DNA from 4 places in the Sphingobacterium sp. GW821-FHT03E03 genome. Region 4 is predicted to be linked to each of the others. Evidence: riboswitches for the same ligand, from Rfam matches in the RefSeq annotation. Region 4 holds a riboswitch; each other region holds the start of a gene.
What was found. Region 4 has a riboswitch for S-adenosylmethionine ahead of metE (5-methyltetrahydropteroyltriglutamate--homocysteine S-methyltransferase). Riboswitches for the same ligand answer to the same signal wherever they lie in the genome.
Positions count from the first base shown of each region.

Region 1: linked by a shared signal. The riboswitch ahead of AC07UV_RS17130 (methylenetetrahydrofolate reductase) and the one ahead of metE (5-methyltetrahydropteroyltriglutamate--homocysteine S-methyltransferase) in region 4 are both predicted to bind S-adenosylmethionine.
Region 2: linked by a shared signal. The riboswitch ahead of AC07UV_RS06690 (O-acetylhomoserine aminocarboxypropyltransferase/cysteine synthase family protein) and the one ahead of metE (5-methyltetrahydropteroyltriglutamate--homocysteine S-methyltransferase) in region 4 are both predicted to bind S-adenosylmethionine.
Region 3: linked by a shared signal. The riboswitch ahead of AC07UV_RS10520 (5-oxoprolinase) and the one ahead of metE (5-methyltetrahydropteroyltriglutamate--homocysteine S-methyltransferase) in region 4 are both predicted to bind S-adenosylmethionine.

Region 1 is NZ_JBWKUH010000016.1:47,315-53,070, forward strand. It holds gene rimM (ribosome maturation factor RimM) at 141-665, shown strand; gene AC07UV_RS17125 (hypothetical protein) at 936-1,787, shown strand; SAM riboswitch class I at 1,890-1,992, shown strand; gene AC07UV_RS17130 (methylenetetrahydrofolate reductase) at 2,064-3,020, shown strand; gene AC07UV_RS17135 (DUF2723 domain-containing protein) at 3,321-5,756, shown strand, end outside.
Region 2 is NZ_JBWKUH010000004.1:50,910-56,665, reverse strand. It holds gene AC07UV_RS06695 (FUSC family protein) at 265-2,283, shown strand; SAM riboswitch class I at 2,487-2,599, shown strand; gene AC07UV_RS06690 (O-acetylhomoserine aminocarboxypropyltransferase/cysteine synthase family protein) at 2,858-4,168, shown strand; gene AC07UV_RS06685 (homoserine O-acetyltransferase family protein) at 4,196-5,239, shown strand; gene AC07UV_RS06680 (homoserine dehydrogenase) at 5,279-5,756, shown strand, end outside.
Region 3 is NZ_JBWKUH010000007.1:19,879-25,634, reverse strand. It holds gene AC07UV_RS10535 (HlyD family secretion protein) at 1-11, opposite strand, end outside; gene AC07UV_RS10530 (TolC family protein) at 11-1,393, opposite strand; gene AC07UV_RS10525 (DUF3050 domain-containing protein) at 1,766-2,530, opposite strand; SAM-I-IV-variant riboswitch at 2,741-2,834, shown strand; gene AC07UV_RS10520 (5-oxoprolinase) at 2,903-3,169, shown strand; gene AC07UV_RS10515 (glycoside hydrolase family 95 protein) at 3,330-5,681, opposite strand; gene AC07UV_RS10510 (sialate O-acetylesterase) at 5,688-5,756, opposite strand, start outside.
Region 4 is NZ_JBWKUH010000003.1:136,219-141,974, reverse strand. It holds gene metE (5-methyltetrahydropteroyltriglutamate--homocysteine S-methyltransferase) at 1-1,974, opposite strand, end outside; SAM riboswitch class I at 2,051-2,154, opposite strand; gene AC07UV_RS05640 (response regulator transcription factor) at 2,307-2,996, opposite strand; gene AC07UV_RS05635 (ATP-binding protein) at 3,051-4,880, opposite strand; gene AC07UV_RS05630 (hypothetical protein) at 5,098-5,421, shown strand; gene pyk (pyruvate kinase) at 5,477-5,756, opposite strand, start outside.

The sequences.
Region 1 (5,756 bases), on a different contig from region 4:
TTGCTCTAATTTAAAATAGGAGCAGCTATACCATCATACCGCTATACAAGAAAATGAAAATTAAATAGATGCTGAATTTACAGTGGAAGCTGGAAAGAAAAGCATCTCAATACTAATATCCCAATACGCAATACTACAAAATGACTATTGATCAAAGTTTTTATATAGGCTATATCAGCAAAACACGAGGTCTAAAAGGCGAGATGCAACTGTTTTTCGAATTTGAAGACTATGAGAGTTTGGATATAGATGTCGTTTTTTTGGAGGTCAACAAAAAGCTTGTACCTTATTTTATCGATGCTATAAAACTGCAGAAAAATAGTACCGCCTACGTGACATTTGAAGATGTCGATCATATCGACAAGGCACAGGTGCTCGTTCACAAAAAGGTTTATCTACCCAATGATAAAATGCCAGAACGGGATCCCGATGATTTTAGATATACGGATTTGATCGGCTTTTTGGTGATTGATGAAACTCATGGTGAACTGGGGAAAATTACAGATGTACAGGAATTTCCACAACAATTCGTCGCGACAGTTGATATGGACGGTAAAGAATTGATGTTCCCACTATCCGACGACTTAATCGTTGGCATAGATGGAGAAGAAGAGATTATTGAAGTGGAATTGCCTGAAGGGTTAGTTGATCTTTATAAAGAATAAAAGTGGACGTCTTGTAAATTAATCCTTGATTACAAATCGGAATTTACTTTGGAGGGTCCGTCTTGATTCCTATAAATTTGAATCGAAAAAGGTCTAAGTTCGTAAAGGAATTTAGACCTTTTTCGATTCATTAAGTTGAGGTTTTAAATCGTATTTTGCTTCATCTGACAAAATTTTTGTCTTGGGACAGTCAGGGATCTCTTACTCTGATGGATTTTGTTTAAATTGGTACTGAATAATCAATATATTGACCATTATAAACGATCTGTCTTGAAACTATTACTGCTAATTATTTCAACGATATTCTTATCCTCTTGCGCTTTCTTTGGGAAGAAAAAAGAATTTCCGATCGGAAATTATCAAGTTATCTGTGGTTATACCAATGACGGCTACCTAGAGGCCAAAGCTAAGGATCCACTAAATATTGAACCTGATACATATTGTGATCATCCACTTCATCATCGTTCCTTTCTCTCCCTTCAGGATAAAGGACAATTTGTCCTCGCGATAGGTGATATCTTAATCTATGGCAAATATCGATTTGAAGGGGATAAAATTGAATTGGTGGATGATAAAAAGGGAACCCTCTCTTTGGATATAATTCAAGTAAAAAAGAATTTCGTACAATTGAAAGGTGATTTCTCCCAATTCAATTCAGCCCATTTGCCAAATACGGAACGGTTGTTTCTCAATTTTGAATTGGACAAAACACCCATTCGCGAGCAGCCTAGTAAATTTGATAGTGTAGTCAATCTTTGGCGTAATATTCCGACAAGTGCTGAAAATGATCAAGAGGTAAAGGCCCGGGCATTAAACTTTTTAGATTATTCTATTGCATACTTTCAGCACATCTCAAATTCTGGCGTCCATAGTGATTATAAGATAGATGGGATTGAATCTCCAATTACTTATGCGCAAAATGGCATTGTACTGAAACAATGGGAAGACGTTCCTGTTTCATGGAAAGAGCTATTTTACAACGAGGAGAATGCATTGGTTGCCTATAAATATTTAATGGATGGATTTAAGTACGGAGAGAAGGAGAAATATAGTGTCTCAGGTCTGTTGCTAATCACATTCTATTTAAAGAATCTACGTAATTCTCTTTCAACTTTGAAATAATTTGCATGGTAAAATCTGGGAAAACGACAGCTTTGTTGCTATAATTTATAGCTTTTCGAAAAAATATTTTTGTTGTTTGGTTTTTTAAGACGATATTAGCAACGCTTATAGAGAAAGGCCGAGGGACTAGACCCAGTGAAGCCTTAGCAACCTGTATTGTTCAAGGTGCTAAATTCTACCCTGCTCCATGTGGGAAAGATAAGTTACATGCAGATAGACATATCCTCGACTTGTGCGTTTCGATGTAAGCCAACCCAAACTTAAAACAGTTTTTTAATGAAGATTATCGACCATATCCAGAATGCTAAAGGAAAAACATTGTTTTCTTTTGAGCTATTACCTCCTGCAAAGGGACAGGGCATCCAAAGTATTTTTAAAACAATGGATGAACTGATGGAATTTAAACCTCCCTTTATTGATGTAACCTATCATCGGGAAGATTATATCTATAAGGAACATGCAAGTGGGCTGTTGGAACGTGTATCTTATCGCAAGCGACCAGGAACAGTGGCGATATGCGCTGCGATCATGAATAAGTATAAAGTGGACGCAGTACCCCATCTGATATGTGGTGGCTTTACCAAAGAGGAAACTGAAAATGCTCTGATCGACTTAAATTTCTTGGGTATCGATAACGTATTGGTATTACGAGGTGATGCACGTAAAGGAGATGCTGATTTTATTCCAAGTGAAGGCGGACACGCTTTTGCAACGGATCTATTGGAACAGGTAACGGATATGAATAAAGGGAAGTACCTCCACGAAGATATTATCACATCTGAAAAAACCGATTTTTGTATTGGTGTCGCAGGATACCCTGAGAAACACTTTGAATCCCCTAATTTCAATACTGATTTTAAATATCTGAAGCAAAAAGTGGATATGGGTGCTGAGTTTATTGTAACTCAAATGTTCTTTAACGTGGAGAAGTATAAGGAATTCGTGACCAAATGCCGTGACAATGGAATCCATGTGCCTATCATTCCAGGCCTAAAACCATTGACGACCAAAAAACAATTGGTTACTTTGCCAAGAATTTTCCACCTGGATATTCCTGAGGAATTGAGTGATGCAGTTGCAGCATGTAAAACTAATGCTGATGTAAGGCAAGTAGGCGAAGAATGGCTTGTGCAGCAATGTCAGGAACTGATTAAATTTGGTGCGCCAGTATTGCACTTTTATACCATGAGTAATCCTGGGCCAACGAAAAAGATTGTCGAGAAGTTAGCCTAAAAAATATAAGAGAAGCGAGGGATTTTCCCTCGCTTTTTTATTGAACCTATAGCGGATATACCGTTTTGGACTTGTGAAATGAATCGCATTTACTCCATGGCCTATGTAGCTTATGGGATGAAGTATGCCATTACCCCTGCTTTCAAAATCAGCATTTCTCTTTTCACTATAGAAGTGGCCTCTTTCAAAAAATATTTTTAGTTAGACGGTAGTGTTAAATAGTGTTAATTAACATTTTTAAATCGAGATAACTATTTAATTTAAAGCACTAAAAAAATAAGATATACACCAATTGTCCTTATGATGTATAATAAATTAAACTCACGATTTGGTTTGGCCTGTGGCCTCATTGCTACTTTTGTCTACATTGTTACTGTCGAAAAGACCGTGAGCTGGTGGGATTGTGGTGAATTTATCGCCTGTGCGTATAAACTTGAGGTGGCACATCAACCTGGCGCTCCGCTATTTTTACTTATTCAGAATGTTTTTTCCAATCTGGCTTTCGGTAATACAGGGCAGGTCGCCTACTGGATGAATATTGGTTCGGCAGTCTGTAGCGGTCTGACGGTGACATTTTTATTTTGGACAATCACAGCGATTGCTCGGAAGATTGTAAAGAAGCCACAGCAATCTGCTTTTTCTTACTATTTACAGATCTTTGGAGCGGGTGCAGTGGGGGCTATGGCCTTTAGTTTCAGTGATACCTTCTGGTATTCGGCCGTAGAATCCGAAGTGTATGCGATGTCTTCACTTTGTACAGCCGTGGTTTTCTGGGCGATTTTTAAATGGGAAGTGCGTGCGGATCAGAATGGAAGTGACCGCTGGCTGATTTTTATCGCTTTCGTCATGGGGCTTTCGATCGGAGTCCACCTGTTAAATCTTTTGGCTATTCCGGCCATAGCCATGGTGGTGTATTTTAAAAGGACTTCAGAAATTAATTTTAAAGGTATTATAAAGGCATTTTTATTAGGGATATTGGTTCTTGCAGCAATCCTTTGGGGCGTTATTCAGTGGCTGATCGGTTTTGCTTCCAAAATAGATCTAGTGTTTGTGAATTCTTTTGGACTGGGATTTGGTACAGGAATTCTTTTGTTATGTCTACTTTTCGCTGGCTCAATTGTATATGGTCTTTTTTATTCCCATAGAAAACGCATGTATACGTTAAATACAGCTTTATTGGTATTTTGCTTTATTCTGTTTGGTTATAGTTCTTATACCATGGTGCTGATCCGTGGAAAGGCAAATCCATCCTTAAATAACAATGCGCCTGATAATGTCTTTTCGTTTTTGGGTTACTTAGGGCGGGAGCAGTATACGCGAGAGCCTCTGGTCAAAGGTCCATATTATGATTCAAGGGCTGTGGATGTCCAAAGCAAGACCAGTTATCGGAAAGATGAATCCAATTATACGGCATTTACACAGGTTGATAAGTATACATTTGATCGCGAAACATTTTTTCCACGTATCTATAGCCAGGATGCAAATCATCAAGCCTACTATAGAAGTTATCTCAAGTTGAAAGAGGGCGAAAGACCACAGTTCTCCGATAACTTTGAGTTTTTCTTTAATTTTCAATTGGGAGAAATGTATGCCCGTTACTTCTTATGGAATTTTGTTGGCCGGCAGAATGACAAGCAAGGCTATGGATCCTACACGGAGGGCAATTGGCTCTCAGGAGTGAAAACGCTAGATAATTGGCGCCTTGGTGGGCAACATGATCTTTCGGAGTCACAGCAACATGATCCCAGCCGAAATACATACTTTTTCTTGCCTTTGTTATTGGGGATAGCTGGAGCGATCTGGTTGTATAAAAACAATAAACCCTACACTTTGGTGTTGACTTTGCTGTTTGTTTTTACGGGTGTAGCGATTGTTGTATATCTCAATCAGACACCACTGCAACCCCGTGAACGTGATTATGCTTATGCAGGATCTTTCTATGCTTTTGCGATCTGGATCGGACTGGGTACAATTGCACTGATGCGCTTTTTAAAACGTTTTCTCAATAACCGCTATGCCATGGCTACGGGATTATCTTTTGCGCTGTTGAGTGGACCAATTATTCTGGCACATCAAAATTGGGATGATCATAATCGTTCCGAGAAATCCTTGGCTCGGGATGTGGCCCGTAATTATCTTGAAACCTGTGCACCAAATTCAATCTTGTTTACCTATGGCGATCACGATACTTTTCCATTATGGTATCTGCAGGAAGTGGAAGGAGTTCGTCCCGATGTACGAATTGTTGTGCTAAGTTACTTAACTGGAGATTGGTATATGCAACAGGCCAAGAAAGCAACGTATAAAGCAGCAGGACTTCCGATTGCGATCCCAGCCGAAAAGACAAAAAAGGGTATCCGCGATTATATCCCTTTTGTGGATAGACAGTTGGATGAAGCCGTGGATATTCAGCAGTTATTGCAGTTTGTCACTTCCGATGATCCAGATTATAAAGTACAGCTGAATTCGGGAAATCTGGAGAATTATTTTCCGACTAAGAAGGTTAAATTGGCTATTAACAAAGCCGAAATCTTGAAAAAGAATGCCGTGCCAGCTTATTTTCACGATGCGGTCGTTTCAACAATGGAATGGGAAATCCCAGCTGACCACTTATCCCGATCGGATCTGACCTTGTTGTCCCTCCTTGAAAATAATCATTGGGATCGACCAATCTATTTTTCGAATATGCTCCCCAGTGATATTAAGTTGGGGTTGGACAAATACCTTGTCAACGAG
Region 2 (5,756 bases), on a different contig from region 4:
AATAACTTCGGTAAACCGCATTTCATCCATACAATGAGATGCCCTTACTGTAATAATTCAAAAATAGGCTGCTCTACCTATAAATATGACCAACCAGCACCCTCAATCAGTACAAGAAAGAAATAGAACGACACAGATCACTTGCTCCAAAATAAAAATTCAAAAAAACAACTATATTCAAAATAAATAAAATGTATATATAAAATATTAAGCATAATATTCGTATTTTTGCAACGAAAATTAGTAAACTGATTGATGGGCATCGTGTCATTAAAGAAAAGATTCAACCGTATTTATAGCCGAGTTATTCGATTTATCCAAGGCGAGCACAGTGGTGACGCTTTGCGAAATGTATCCATCAGTATTTTACCGAGTTTAGCAATCTATTTATTAGGAACTCCGGCGAGTACCGCCATAGGAATTGGTGTAGGCTCTTTGTTGACGACCTTGACTGACCCTCCCGGTAACCGCAAGGATAAACTATCCTCTGCATTGGTGTGCATTCCGACATTCTTTGTTGCCTCGTTTCTTACAGCTTACTTATTTCCTTTTCACTGGCCCTTGGTTATTCTCCTTGGTTTAGCCGGATTTACCTTTACCTTGTATGGCCTGTTCGGTCCGCGTTATGCTGCTATCGGCAATATGACTTTGATCTTAATGAGTTTTGTCATTGGCCTGGCACCAAAACATCCCTTGGCGATCGGCCTGCAAATCACAACAGGAGCAGCTATTTATTATTTATTCAGCTTGCTACAGGCTTATATAAGACCCTATCGTTCATTGAAGCATGCGATGGCAAATGGTTTTCAGGGTTTATCTAAATTCTTGCTGATCCGTGCCCAGTCCTATGACCCCAGCATTCCACTGGACATTACCTACAGTCGCGTGGGCAAAATTCACGGTCAGATCAGTGAGCAGCAGGAACAGATCCGTTCATTGTTGTTCCGCGAGAAAAAAATTATTGGTCATCAATGGCCCAAAAGTAATTATTGGCTTAGTCAGGTTTATGGCCTGATTGATCTACATGAACTCATCATCGCCCTCGATCATGACTATGATGCAATCCGCAAGAATCTTGCAGATACGGGTAGCCTTCCTGTGATCCGTCGTGCAATAAAATTGTTGGCCTTAGAAATTGATAGCTTCTCACAGCCACATATAAGATTCCGATATGCACAGCAATTGTATTACAATACAATTAAACTGAATGAGCTCTTGACCGAGCTTAAAAACATTCAGCAACAACAAGCTGGTCCAGCCGGCCCTATCCTAAGGTCGATTATCACCAATATGGAGTCTATTCTTGAGGTACTCCGTCGGATTCAGGTTGCTTTTTATCAGAATCAGGAAATTCAGGACAAAATAGATACAGCGGAATATCAACAATTTATCAATCGCCCCCTAGGCAGTCTGAGTGAAATCAAAAATAAACTTCACCTTAAAAATCCGTTATTTCGTTTTGCGCTACGTATGGCCCTACTTTTTGGTGTTGGCGCATTGATCGGCATTCTGTTCCTAGACTTCAAATATACGTATTGGATTTTGCTGACCATCGCTATCGTAGCGAGACCGGCATTTTCGATGACCAAAACACGCAACATCGAACGGATTGTAGGTACATTTTCAGGTATTTTGATCGGCATCTTCTGTCTAGCATTCTTCCAAAGTCTCCCCTTATTACTGAGCCTATCGGCAATCGGTCTTTTTGGCTTCTTTCTATTCAACCGATCCAATTATATGGTCAGTGTTATTTTTATTACATTGGGCGTTGTCATTGCGCTAAACCTATTTGAAGGCAATATCGATCTTATTTTGGGCAGTCGTATGGCTTTTACATTGATAGGTGCATTTCTGACCATCGCAGGATACTTCTTGATTCCAGTACGCCAAAGCTCAAGCTTGGTCCATTTAGCAAAGGAGGTTGCAAGCTACAACCAACATTACTTCCAGATTATCAACCAACGGCTATCAGACAATCTACAGAGCTCCTTTGACATCCGGTTAGCACGTAAAAAGGCGCAAACAGCGATGGCACTATTTTCAGACTCCATCAACCAAATGAAGAAAGAACCTGAGCACAAATGGATAGATTGGTCCCATATCCACCATTTTCAAGCACTCTCCTATCGCGTCAATTCGCATCTAGTCGGACTTTCCATTTCCATCAGTAAAAAGAATCCGGAAGTCCTGCACAAAGACATCTATGTCAGAATAGATGAGTTAAAATCGTTATTGACAGATTTGGATCAAATAGCGGAACATATCTCACCTAGTAAAAAATAAGGTGAAATTCCGTCCTTAAAAAGTAAATAACCACGTGATTTTCAACTCAGCCTATATTTCTGTAGGTTATTGGGAACATGTATTTACAAAATAGTTTTAATTAAAAAATTGTTTTTCTTTTGCATTAATAGAAAAGAAGTTTATATTTGCAGTGTCTTCAGATGAAGATTTCTAATCAACACCTTCCTTAATCAGCAGGTCTTGATTTATAAAGAAGTGGCGAGAGACTGGCTCTATGACCCACTGGCAACCTTCAATTTGGTTGAAAAGGTGCCAAATCCTGTCCAAAGCAATATCGTTTTGGAGCATATAAATGAAATAAGACAATGATTATTACATTACACAAAACCATCAACAATTTAGGTTCATTTCAGACGAACCAACTAATAGGTAAAGGAGCAACACATAGCATTGCCATGTCTATGCGAATGCGCATGCATATGCACCTCCCAACTTGTTAAGCATCATTCTCCTTTTTCCCGGATAACGATATTAATAGACCTTTTCAGCAGGTGTGTATGCTTCCTTTTTTTCCTTGTTAACATTTTTTTGAACCCTTAAAATCTGATATATTATGTCTTCCAACAAAAATCTAAAATTCGAAACGCTACAAGTTCACGCTGGCCAAGTGGCAGATCCAACCACTGGATCCAGAGCGGTACCTATATACCAAACATCTTCATTTGTATTTGAGAATGCTGAACATGGAGCCAATCTATTTGCGCTGAAACAATTTGGCAATATCTATACACGGATAATGAATCCTACGACGGATGTTTTTGAACAACGTATTGCAGCGTTGGAAGGTGGGGTTGCGGCTTTAGCTGTTGCTTCGGGTCAAGCGGCACAATTTATCGCCTTAAACAATATTCTTGAAAAGGGAGATAACTTTGTGGCAGGTTCTAATTTATACGGTGGTACATTTAACCAGTTTAAAGTTGCTTTCAAACGCTTGGGTATCGAAGCTCGTTTTGCGACCGATGCCGAAGCAGACAAAATTGAAGCTCTTATTGACGATAAAACAAAAGCTATCTATGTGGAGACCATCGGAAATCCTAGTTTCAACATTCCTGACTTTGAAAAAATTGCTGCTGTTGCTAAAAAATATGATTTACCTTTAATTGTTGATAATACGTTTGGTGCCGGAGGTTATCTGTTCAAACCATTGGAATATGGTGCACATGTCGTCGTTGAATCTGCAACAAAATGGATCGGCGGTCATGGCACAAGTATCGGTGGTGTCATCGTTGATGGCGGGAATTACAATTGGGGCAATGGAAAATACCCACAATTTTCCGAACCATCCGAGGGCTATCACGGCTTGGTATTCTCTGAAGTATTCGGTGAAAAAGGGCCTTTTGGCAATATTCAATTTGCTATCCGCGCCCGTGTTGAAGGTCTACGTGATTTTGGTCCGGCACTTTCTCCATTCAATTCATTCTTATTGTTACAAGGACTTGAAACACTGTCATTGCGCGTCCAACGCCATGTGGACAACACCTTAGAGGTTGCCAAATGGCTTGAAGCCCATCCACAGGTAGAGAAGGTAAATTATCCAGGATTAAAAAGTTCACCGAGTTTTGCCAATGCGCAAAAATATCTTAAAAACGGTTATGGTGCTGTCCTTTCCTTCCAGTTGAAGGGTGATGCTGCTCAAAAAGCTAATGCTTTTATCGACAGCCTAGAGCTCATCAGCCATTTGGCCAATGTAGGCGACACAAAATCATTGATCATCCATCCTGCTGCAACAACACACCAACAGTTAAGTGATGAAGATCAGGCAAATGCGGGTGTATTTCCGGGGTTATTGCGCCTTTCTGTAGGGATCGAACATATTGATGATATCAAAGCCGATCTACAACAAGCATTCGATAAGATCAAATAATCAGGTACATCCATTAATTTAAACGTAATGAGCAGGCATATTTATCAACATCCCGAGCCCTTTGTATTTGAAAACGGGAAGGAACTTGTCGATTTACAGATTAGCTACGAGGTATTTGGTGAACTCAATGCTGATCGCAGCAACGTAATCTGGGTCTGTCATGCCCTGACGGCAAATGCGAATGTATTGGACTGGTGGCCGGGCCTATTTGGTGCTAACGATCTATTTAATCCGAATGATTACTACATCGTATGTGCCAATGTAATAGGATCCGCCTACGGTAGTAGCAATCCCCTATCCATCAACCCGGCAACAGGTCAGCCTTATTACCTATCCTTTCCGGAGTTTACGGTAAAAGATCTGGTCAATGCACATCAATTGCTCGCAGCTCATTTGGATATCAATAAACTTGAGGTTCTAATTGGCGGCTCGCTAGGTGGCCAACAGGCCCTAGAATGGGCCGCTTCCAACAGGATCGCAATCAATCAACTCATTGTTGTCGGCACCAATGCGGTACATTCCCCCTGGGGAATCGCTTTTAATGAAAGCCAACGTTTAGCAATTACAGCAGACCGGACCTTCTATGCCAACCATCCCGATGGTGGTAAAAAAGGGCTTAAAGTTGCTCGCTCGATTGCGCTGTTATCCTATCGCAATTATATCACCTATGACCATACACAACGGGATGAGGATGACAGTATAGTGAATGAGTATAAAGCTGCCTCTTATCAAAATTATCAAGGCGAAAAACTTGTCAAACGCTATAATGCATATAGTTATTTCTACCTGACAAAGGCCATGGACAGTCACAATTTAGCCCGAGGAAGGACTTCTTTGGAGGCAGCATTGTCCGGGATCAGCTGTCCGACATTGGTATTAGCTGTCAATACCGATGTATTGTTCCCGCCAGCCGAACAGCGATTTATAGCGCAGCATATTCCAAATGCAACTTATCAGGAGATCGAATCAAGCTATGGCCATGATGGATTTTTGATAGAGACAAAAAAACTGACTGCTATTATCCATAATTTTTTAAAGAATAAGAAAGCGTATATCAACGAATTAGTCTAAGAGAAGTAAACAATTATATAAGAGAATTTAAGAAGAGATATGAGTAATAAATTAACGATAGGGATGTTTGGGTTTGGCGTGGTAGGCCAAGGTCTCTACGACATTATCAAAACCAAAAATCTGAATCTGGAAATCAAGAAATTTGTCATCAAAAATGCGGACAAAAAACGTACGTTACCAGCGGATCTGTTTTCAACAGATGCTGAGGCAATCCTGGCGGATCCAGAAATCAACACTGTTGTCGAACTGATCGATGATGCCGAAGCTGCATACAAACTGACTGTACGCGCATTGAAATCAGGCAAAAATGTGGTATCTGCAAATAAAAAGATGATTGCCAGTCACCTCGAAGAGTTGGTAGATATTCAACATGAATATGGTACCAGCCTACTTTATGAAGGCGCTGTCTGTGGAAGTATTCCTATTATCCGTAACTTGGAAGAATACTATGATAACGAGCTTTTGCATTCGGTCAGCGGTATATTCAACGGATCTTCCAACTACATTCTTTCGAAAG
Region 3 (5,756 bases), on a different contig from region 4:
TTAGGTTTCATTAGATAGTACCCTTCAAAAATTCAATAAAATAATAATGTTTCTGTATCGCGATCCGGGCGGATTCCAGATCAAAGTTTGTCTTGAGGCATTGCATATCTGCATCCAATAGATCTGTAATCAGCGCCGAAGACTTGAAATACCTATTTTTTATAATACGGGCATTTTCGTTGGCAAGGGCCAGATTTTTTTGGCAGACAGCCTGTTGTTCCAGTGCTAGATTATAATCCAGATAAGCCCGCAACAGTTCATTTTCCACCACTTCCTCCTCATGATGGTGTTTGACCTCCTCTCGCTTTAGTGCAACTTGAGCTCCTCGGACAATATTTTTATTGAGGTACAATGCGGATATTGGGATGTTCAATTTAAGTCCTACGATATTTAAATTGTACCAGCTCGCATTATATGGATATAGAAATACCTGTGGATTCGCAAAAGTAAATGTATTGCTCAGGCCTAGTTCGGGCAGGTAGTTTGACTTCGCCTGTTTGATACTCAGTTTTTTCAACGCAACTTCCTGTTCGGATTTCAACAGTACAAAAGCTTGATGTTTGGCAACAGCAACGATTTCTGCATAGTTCAGCGGATGACTTTCCATCGTGGCACACATCGGGATAATTTCTTGTCGTATATCTGCGATCAGCTGCAATTTTTGGTTGATGATCTTGATATCATTAGCGATCTGTACCAGCAGCAGTTCACGCTTGGACAATTCGAGGGAAATCCTTAAGACATCACTATGCAGCACAACACCGGCTGTATAACGGTGTTCGATCTCTTTCAATTGTGTCCGCTGATCTTTGATATCCTGCTCGATCAGCAATTTGTTGCGATAGGCTAAATCCAGATCCAGAAACAAGTTACAGATCTCCAGCTTAATCTGCGCCGTGGAACTTTTCCAATCAATGTTGGCCAGTTCCATTTCGAGCTTTTTTGATTCGATTTTCATAAGATCCCGATGGCCGTTGTAAAGGTTCAGGTAGAAATCGAGTCCGGTATCATATAGGTAATGGATAACATCGTGTTGTGATGGTTTGGCAAATATACCTTGATCGTAGACCGGCATATTGCTCGCATAACTGGCAGAAGCCCTGACACCGATTTTCGGCAGCAATTCCATCCGTTGCTGCCGCAGGGCTATTCCTTTTTCCTGTAATTGCAAATGCGACTGTTCGATATACTTACTGTTTTGCAACGACTTACTGATCAGATCAGCAAGTGAGGTGCGTAGCGAGTCCTGGGCCTGCGTTTCTAAAACCGAGCATACAAGTACCAAAACGGTACCTATAGCTTTTGTCCAATGCGACGAAAAAAAGTTCAATGTCTTTCTGTTATTTTTTTGCGTTGCAAACTTAGACACTAATTGAAAAATGAATTTCTTCACAAACGCCAATATGTTATGTAAAAAAGACATTTTTCAATCAATTTTCCACAAAAGGACAAAATCTGCCAAAACCAGGACCAAGCTGTCCTTGGTGTCAACCTCTTCTAGTGGCAATTCTCCGCATGCTAATTGGCTAAAAAACAGCACAACAGCACTAAGTTCGTATGCAGATAAAAGATCTAGCAGAAAATTCTTCGAAATAATTTAGTGGGGGAATTTTTGTTAGCACAGCCTCTTCTCCGGATAATACCATTTCTGGGGAAATGGAGGTTAAAAACTGTATGAAATCACTATGCAACAAATACATATTCACATTTATTACAGAATAAAAATGAACGCGGGACAGGAGCTCAATAAAAAATAGAAGATTCCTTATAGGGAATCTTCTATTGCGTTCCAGAGTTCAATGCGCTTTTGAAGCGCCTCTTTACTGACTATTTTCATTTCTTCCCACTTCTCATCATCCTCTTTGGCCAAATCGCTGATCATCTGCATTGCCAAAGGGCCATGCTCATCACCGTCCAAATCAATATGACGTTGGAAATAGTAGATAAAATTATCTAAGCTCGATTCAGGGAAGTTGGTTTTCAGCTCCTGCAAAATGGAGGTAAACATACCCGGGATAAGATCCTCACGACCAAATGTAAAGGCAGCAGCAATTTTATGTACCTCCCCTTCTTCGATCAATTCAAAAGTAAAATTCAGAAAATCCTTGATCCTTTTATCCAAGGTTGTCAATGCAATGGCATCAAAAATACTTTTGGATTTCTTGGCGCTCACGATAAACTTGTTAACCAGGTGCAGGTCTGCCCCCATTTCACTCATTGCGTCCAGATACATTTCAAAATGGCTCAAACGGCGACCATCGATATATTCGTCGGATTCTTCCGCTAATACAATTTCGTTAATCAGATAGCGTGTCGAAGGGTGCTCACTTGCAAACCAAGGTAAAGTTGTGCAGGTCAATTTAATCTGCAAAGCTTTTAATAAAGACATAAAATCCCATACAGCGTACGCATGCCCTTCAGTAAAAGAACGTAGATTCTTGATCGTTTTGATTTTAGGATACAAGGAGTGTTGCAATAATACCTCGCGTTCGGCAGCAATGTATTCGTTAATTTCCGCAATTCTATTCATGCCGCAAAAGTATTGTCTTATCTCTGTTTTTTAAAGTATTTTCGACGAGATTACAGTAACATGATAAATTATCGGTCAAGCTATCCACTTCATAACCAAACCACAGCCAAAAAACCAAACTCACTTTTGCCGGCCTTAGTCTTCTTATCCACGCCCAATTACCAAAAAAACAAAAATATTTTTAATATTAAAAAATAATCTACTATATTTGTAGAGTATTCAGAATTGCATGATGCAATACCAACCGAGTGTAGACACCGCGGTGGTAAATTAATACGGGTTTCGACCAAAATAAACGTTATACAACGGTTATTTTTCCCCAACAAGATCTGGATACAGTTTATGGTTTAATCCTTTAAATTTTTAAATTGTATGGCTACAACAACAAATCTTTACCAACACTTACTGGAAAAATTCAGCTACTATTCCACAGACGAACTAATACAGCTCAATAACGATACAATCTTGGGACAGGGTTGGGGCTCGGCCAAAGCGACCTTTCGGACAGCGCTGCTCAGTACTTTCTCCAAAAGAGGACTGGATCTATCCAACATCATTTCCAAGGAAGACGGTTTTACCTCAGTGAAGCATGTCCCTGTACGTTTGGAACACAATGTATTGATTCCATTGCAATCTTAAGACAGCAGTCATAGCACTTTCAGCGCAGAAGTACCGACTACCGTCTTGTCTTCTCTGTTTTTCATATTTACATGTAATTGTGTATAACACATGTGTATGCAATGAGATTTTTAAGACAAAAGGATCCCCGGCCTGCAAAAATTGCAGACTAGGGACCCTTTTATTTTTCTTTTGTATGATAGGCGACCCAGTTATGATCTATACATACCTGAAGTTGATGTGATTTGGGTGAATAAATCTGATAGTTCAGTATCTTACCATCTTTCCATTCCATGTCTATGGTATGATTTCCTTTGATGCGCATTCCCCTGACCTGACCTTCTTTTTTCCAGGCTTCAGGGGTCGCCGGTAGAAGATACACCGTATCCTGATGGGACTGCACCAGCATCTCGGCAATACCAGCTGCTCCACCAAAATTACCATCGATCTGAAATGGGGGGCCTGCTGTTAACAAATTGGCATAAACACCGCCCCCAGCACCATAATTAATATGTGTATCGACACGTGGTGTCATCAGCTGCCGAAATAATTTATAGGCCCGTTCGCCCTCATGCAATCTGGTCCAAAACAAGAGTTTATGGGAAATGGCCCAGCTCGGCCCATCATCTCCCCGTACATCTAGGCTTTTTTTAGCGGCTAGCTGCCAGTCTGGATGTTCATCATAACGGATCAAATAGCCTGGATACAAACCATACAAATGCGAGATATGCCGATGCTGCGGATCAACTTCTTCATAATCTTCGATCCATTCCATGATACGGCCATCTTTGGCTAGCTGCACTGCCGGTGCTAAGCGTTTCAATTGCGCTGAAACCTTCGTTAAAAAAGGATCCGATTGTTTGCCCAATAATCCCGCTGCATGAATGATATTTCCAAATAATTCACGTACGATCTGATTATCTATCGTTGGTCCCATCGTGACGTTTGCCTGGTGGCCATTAGGAAGCTTAAAGGAATTTTCGGGAGATACCGATGGCGAAGTCAACAGCCAACCTTTACCGGGGTATTCAGTCAAGGCGCTGGCGTAAAACTGTGCTGCCCCATAGAGAATCGGGTATATGCGTCGTAGATAATCTATATCTTCGGTATAGAGGTAATGTTCCCAAAGGTTATTGCAGAGCCAGCCCGAGCCCGCATTGGCAATTCCCCAGGAAGCAGACTCTCCGGGTTCGGTATAGCCCCATACATTGGTGATCACATGGGCTACCCAGCCCGGTGCATTATAGTATGCTTTCGCGGTCTTCGCCCCCGGGGCCATAAGGCCTTCCACAAGCCCCACCAAGGGTTCATTGAGCTCGCCCAAATTGGCCGCCCCGAGGTGCCAATGGTTCATTTGCACATTGATATCCAGGTGGTAGTCCCCATTCCAGGGTGTCTGAATCTGATTTGCCCATAGCCCTTGTAAATTCGGCGGCAGCAGACCTAAACGCGTACTGCTAATACTAAGGTAGCGACCATACTGATAAAATAAGGCTGCCAGCCCCGGATCCTGATCCGGTTCTTTACCAAAGGCCACCAAACGCTCATCGGTCGGTAAGTCATCTTTCGACTGCCCCAATCGAAGCGACAAACGGTTGAACATGGCCAAATAGTTTCGCAGATGTTCGGCATACTGCTGGCTATAGGATTTTTTTAAAGCCTTTGTTAAAGTTTCGGTTGTTGTACGCTCAAAATCCTTGCCTTTAAAATCGGTATCTGTCGCCACATAAATCAGCACTTCGTCAGCCTGTTGAATAACAATAGATTGTCCTTTTACAAGCTGTTTCCCGCCTTTTATCTGCGCGCGGACACGTGTTTTAAACTGCATTCCTTTACCGTCCACACCATTATCCAATTGTCCCATCAAAATGAGCTCGCCATCTTTGGTCGTAGCAGTCGCCCTTTCGGGACGGTCAATCTTGATTTCCAGGCTTAGCTGGCCTTTTTTGCTACTCTGTAGACGAATAATACCCACATCGTCTGCAAAGCTTGTCCAATATTCCCGGTCATATTTTACGCCTTTGAGCTCATAGCTCGTTTTCACCAGGGCCTTTTCAATATCCAGCTCGCGGCGATAGTTTTGTACCGCAGCAATATCTGTTTTTCCATCAAATGCAAGCGTCAAATTGCCAAGAACTTGATAACAGCCCCATTGCTTACCACCCGATCCCGGGCCTTTGCAGATAAAATGTTGGTCAATCAATCCCTGAGCGAGGTCATTTTTCCCGTTTTTGATCAGGTTTCGAATGCTATCCAAGTACCTACTGGCTTCATAATTATTGGCATCCTGAGGGCTTCCCGACCATAGTGTAATATCGTTGAGTACAACATGTTCATTTATTAAGCCACCGTCGGGCATCATACCGATCTTTCCATTACCTAGAGGCAAGGTCTCCTCCCATTGCTTTGCCGGTTGCCGATACCAGAGTTTGCTCCCTTGCTCCTGCCCAAATAAGTTGCCCGAAAAAAAGAATAGCAGCATAGCACAAAGTATCCTATCTATTCCACGACCTATTTTTGGATATCTATTCATATCACCTTAGTTTTTTGTCCAGTCATCTGTCCGGAAAGGAGATCCGGCCATCCCAGCATCATTATACAAAATCAG
Region 4 (5,756 bases):
CATGTGTGTGTGGATCTGCGTATCATCCTCTACATTAGATGAAGATACACGGAATGCACGTACAGCCCAGTTTAAGTAATCTTTTTGATCTGCTTTGCGCAATGGTAATCCCTCGCGGATCGCTGGCTCATCGATCTGAATGATTTTGATACCTGCTTTTTCCAAAGCTTGTACTTCGTCTAAGATCGCCAATGCGATTTGGTAAGTTGTGGTTGATCGTGGTTGATCGTTACGTACGAAAGACCATTGTAAGATTGTTACAGGACCAGTCAACATCCCTTTAACCGGACGGTTTGTCAATGATTGAGCGTATGAAGACCAACGTACAGTCATATCTTCTGGACGGTATACATCTCCATAAATAATTGGAGGTTTTACACAACGTGAACCATAGGATTGTACCCAACCGTTTTGTGTAAATGCATATCCAGCTAATTGCTCACCGAAGTATTCAACCATATCATTACGTTCGAACTCACCGTGAACCAATACGTCAATATCCAATTGCTCTTGAAGGCGGATTGTATTTTCTGTTTCTTCAGCAATCGCTTTATCGTATTCTTCTTGTGTGATCGATCCCTTTTTCAGATCAGCTCTCCATTTACGCACATCTTTTGTTTGTGGGAAAGAACCGATTGTTGTCGTAGGGAATGCTGGTAAGTTGAATTTCGATTGTTGTGCCGCTTTACGGTCAGCAAAAACTGATGTACGTTTTGCATCATCATCAGTAATGTTGCTTGTCCGTGTTTTAACTTCCGGTTTGTGGATCAACGGAGAAGTACGGCGGCTTTCTGCAGCAGTTTTGTTGGCTTCGAAACGTTTTGTTGTTTCTGCATCAACTTCACCTTCTGCTAAAATAGCTAGATCTTTTACCTCTGCTAATTTTTGTTTTGCGAATGCTAACCAGTTTTTAACTTCAGCAGGTAATGATTGCTCATTATGCTCATTATCTAAGTCAAAAGGAACGTGCAATAAAGAGGAAGAAGGAGCAATCCAAACGCGGTCTTTGCCTAATGCATCAACTGCTTGTTTGATTTTAACCAATGATTTTTCGTAATCGTTTTTCCAGATGTTACGGCCTTCAACAATACCTAATGATAATGTCAATGAAGCTGGAACTTTAGCTAAAACTGTATCCAATTGGTTTTCTCCACGTACTAAATCCAAGTGTAATGCATGGATAGGTAAGTTAACCGCGATATCTTCGTTGTCTTTTAAAGCTTCGAAGTAAGTTGTCGCGATCAATTTGATGTTTTTGGCAGCAGCAGCCAATTTCTCAAACGTAGGTTGGTATAATGCTTTTACTTTTGCATCTAAATCTAAAGCCAAGAAAGGCTCGTCGATCTGAACATATTGTGCTCCAGCTTCCGCCAATTTAGACAAGATTTGCTCATATACAGGAACTAATTTGTCCAATAGGTCGATACGGTCGAAACCAGCTTCTTTTTCTTTACCGATCAAAAGGTAAGTGATTGGGCCTAATAAAACAGGTTTTGTCTCAATACCCAATGATTTTGCTTCGTTGTATTCATTTAAGAATTTCTCAGAAGTCAATTTGAACTCTTGATCTTTTGTGAATTCAGGAACCATATAGTGGTAGTTGGTATCCAACCACTTGGTCATTTCCATTGCAGTCACATCAATTCCCTTTTGTTGGAAACCGCGCGCCATTGCAAAATATAAGTCTAAGCTGTAGTTGTTGTCTACTTTATTCAACAAAGAATGGTAACGAGCAGGAATTGCACCAACAGTAAGGGTTAAATCCAATACTTGATCGTAAAAAGAGAAGTCGTTGGAAGGGATCAAATCTATTCCAGCATCTTTTTGTGTTTTCCAATTGCCTTCACGAATTTTTTTTGCTGTGTCCAATAATTCCTCAACAGAAGATTTTTTAGCCCAATAGGCCTCATTGGCTTTTTTCAATTCGCGGAACGCGCCCACACGAGGGTAACCTAAATTGTTAGTCAATAACATAATAATGTTTTTAATATTTCTTTTCAACTATATTTCTTGCTAGAGAGAGAAGGACACACTAGAATTTGGTGACTTCGGCTTATCATTCCCATATCAAGTAGGGTAGAATTTAGCACCTTGTCAAGGGACAGGTTGCTAAGGCTTCATCGGGTCTATTCCCTCTGCCTTTCTCTATAAGCGATGCTAAGTTAGAACATTTCTTTTTGATATGCAAATTTTTTATAAAAGTGCATCTATTTTTTATATTCTACTAAGGATAGAAATGTTTTATTTCTTTCTTTTCATTGGAAAGGAGGGTGAAATCACGCATTGGTATCTCACCCTCTATGCCTTTAACTCACCAGGAGTTTGTAACCTTTTCCGTGGACATTGACGATTTCAACCTTGCTGTCTTCTCTTAGGTATTTACGAAGTTTGCTCAGGAATACGTCCATACTTCTACCTGTGAAGTAATTGTCGTCATGCCATATTTTTAATAAAGCTTCTTCCCTAGTCAAAACATCATTCTTTTTTAAACAAAGTAGGCGAAGTAATTCAGCCTCTTTTGTCGATAGTTTTTGCATCTGACCTTTGTAAGAAATCTGCTGACTTGTATAGTCGAAAAAGTAATCTCCAATTTCAAACTTATCTGCAACTACTTCATCCTCTTTATCTCTGACACTTCGTTTCAATAAAGCATTAATCCGAAGAAGTAACTCCTCAACACGGAAAGGTTTTGTGATATAATCATCTCCACCCAATTCAAACGCTTCTGTCTTGTCCTCCATCATGCCTTTTGCAGTGGCGAAGATAATCGGTACGGTACTATTTGTTTTTCTGATCTCACGGCCCACGGTAAAACCGTCTTTTTTAGGCATCATGACATCGAAAATGCATAAATCATAATCATTTTTTTTGAACTGGGAAACGGCTTCGTCTCCATCAATACAGAGCGTAACGTCAAATTTTCCCTTTAATTCGAGATAGTCCTTTAAAAGATCCCCCAAATTGGGATCATCCTCTGCTAATAATATCTTTTGCATAATGAATCTATTAATTTTCACTAATGTTCCCTGAATATACAAAAAAGGAACGTGTTATTTTTTTACGGGCAAAATTACTTCAAAGGTTGTGCCCTTATCTTTCTCACTTTTTACGGTGATTCTTCCATTGAGTCTTCTCAAAATATCCTGAACATAACTTAAGCCCAGACCAAAACCTTTAACGTTGTGGACATTTCCGGTGGGGATACGATAAAATTGATCGAATATCTTTTGAAGGTGATCCCTACTCATGCCGATTCCGTTGTCTGCGATGGTGATAACAATGTTATCGCCAATATTTTTAGAACCGATATTTACATGTAGATCTCCTTTACTGTACTTAATTGCATTGTCCATTAGATTGTAAAATACATTGGAGAAATGCAGCTCATCTCCGACAACAATATCTTTTGTCGCGGCGAGATCGATACTGAATTTTCCGCCGATATTCTGCATCCGGAGCTGCATACTGTCTGTGACAGCGGCTACAAGGTCATTGATATGGACATCTTCACGATCAAGTTTTAATGTTTCTTTCTCCAGTTTTGCTAAGTCTAATACCCGCTCAATATGATTTCCGAGGCGAACATTCTCATCGTAAATGATATTGGCCAATTTCTGTACACGTTTGTGGTCCGCATTGATGTCCGGATCCTTGAGTGATTCACTGGCGATCATAATCGTGGCCACAGGAGTTTTAAACTCATGGGTCATGTTATTAATGAAGTCAGTTTTCATCTCAGATACCTTCTTTTGTCTAAAGATAATGATGAGAGTATAAGCAAAACATCCGACCAATAGAAACAAAAGGGTGAGCATAGGAAGTAGCAAGTAGCTCATGTTGTCTGCTATGATTGCTTTTTTGTTGGGGAAGTATATGGTCAGCTTGCCCGGCGCAGCGCCAACATCGCCTTTAAAAAGAGCTGTAGAATACTTTGTGGTATTTATGGGATTGTTTAGTTCGGCCTCATTGAGAATATTATTTAGCAAAATATTGCTGGTGCTCCATATCTCGATATTAAACGGTGCCTTGATGTCACGATGGATCAATTCTTCCTTTAGGAGTTCTTGGACAATAATAATGTTCAACCGATCCTTAAGTGGTCTTTTCGCCAATTCCATTCCGATAGCGACATCTTCGATGTAATCAGCTTTTTTACCACCAAGCATGGCAACAGAATCGTAAACATTGAAACCGTAGCCTGCATTTTTTTTCGACAGTTTATTTAATTTGGTTTCTAACTCAAAAATTCGTTTCGACAGCTTTGGGTTAGACCTTGGGGGAAGAGCGATGATACTTTTTGCAAGCAACCTTTTGAAATCATCGATATGAACAACTAGAAACCGAGTACTATCGTCTTTCCCTTCTACACGTGGAATCGTTTTTGTTGCGGAAACAAGAATATCTTCTTGGTAATATAGTCCACTTGTTGGGGTTTTAACGATATTAATTTCAACGAGATCTTGGTATTGTGTTCGTTTGACATAGGTTTCGTAAAACCAGTTTTCAATATTAATAATATTTGGATAGGTTGCTTTTAATCTATCTTCTTCTAATTTATATTTTTGATATATATGGTCCAATTTGCCTCTCAGGTCCTCAATCTGAGTTTGCAGTTGCAGCTGTTCGGTCAACTGTTGTTGCTTTGCCTGCTCCTGTTTGGATTTTTCGATATTACGCTCCTGTTGTACTTTTGCGAAATCTACAACTTCACGTCGCTCGAGCTTTCCGGCAACAGCAGTAAGCGCGGCATTGACGGACTCGTCAAAGAGCTGTGATTTTTGACGGTAGGAATCTCGTAGAAAATAGAATTGCATAGCCAATACCCCGATTAGTGCCAAAGACATTAGTCCAATGATTAATACAATACTATTTTTCTTCATGAAATTATGTTTTGCAAATATATATTTTCAATAGCATAATGAGCTCATTACATGCTGTGATTCTGAGCCATTCCCACATCCCATCTGCTGCTTTAGTTGAATTGTTACAAATATAAAGATGCTAACTTGTTTTGGAGTTGTTTTAACAATGTTTAACAGCAATTGCTTTAAATCTTGGTTATGTTGTTGTAAATTAGAAGTTAAAATAGATTATGTTATGAAAACTTATGTATTATCATTGGCATTGTCTTTTACAGTGGGGATTGCTTTCGGTCAGATCAAGCTAAAAGAGCATCGTCCGTTACTGCAGGATAAACAATCCAAGATGCCAGTCCTTGGCTTAGATACCACATCGGCTAAGTATAATATGCCTGTTCAGAAATTCAAAAAGCTGGATGGTCTGGCACCTATGCCGGGAACAGAAAAATCACCCAAGAGAAGGAAATCACAACAGGATACATTGCCGTTTAAACTATTGGAAGATAGTTTGAAAGTGAAAGATTTCAAATTAAAGATTGACTCTTTATATCCCAAGAAATAAAAAAGGAAAGGCATTCTCATCATGAGAATGCCTTTCCTTTTTATGATCCTATTTCTTACAACTGAGAAACACGGATTGTATTTGTTTTGCCTTTTTCAATTAACGGAGTTGATGCCGTATTGATGATAATTGATCCCGGTTTAACATAGTTGTTTTTTACGATAAATCTATTGACATCATGGATAGAACCGTCCGTACTTTCAAATTTGTCATAGATAAATGTTTTCACACCCCAAAGCAAACTCAATTGTTTCAATAGTTTTTCTGTTCCAGTAAATACTAAGATGTCTACGTTGGGTCTGTAGCTTGTAATTTCAAATGCTGTTGCTCCAGAA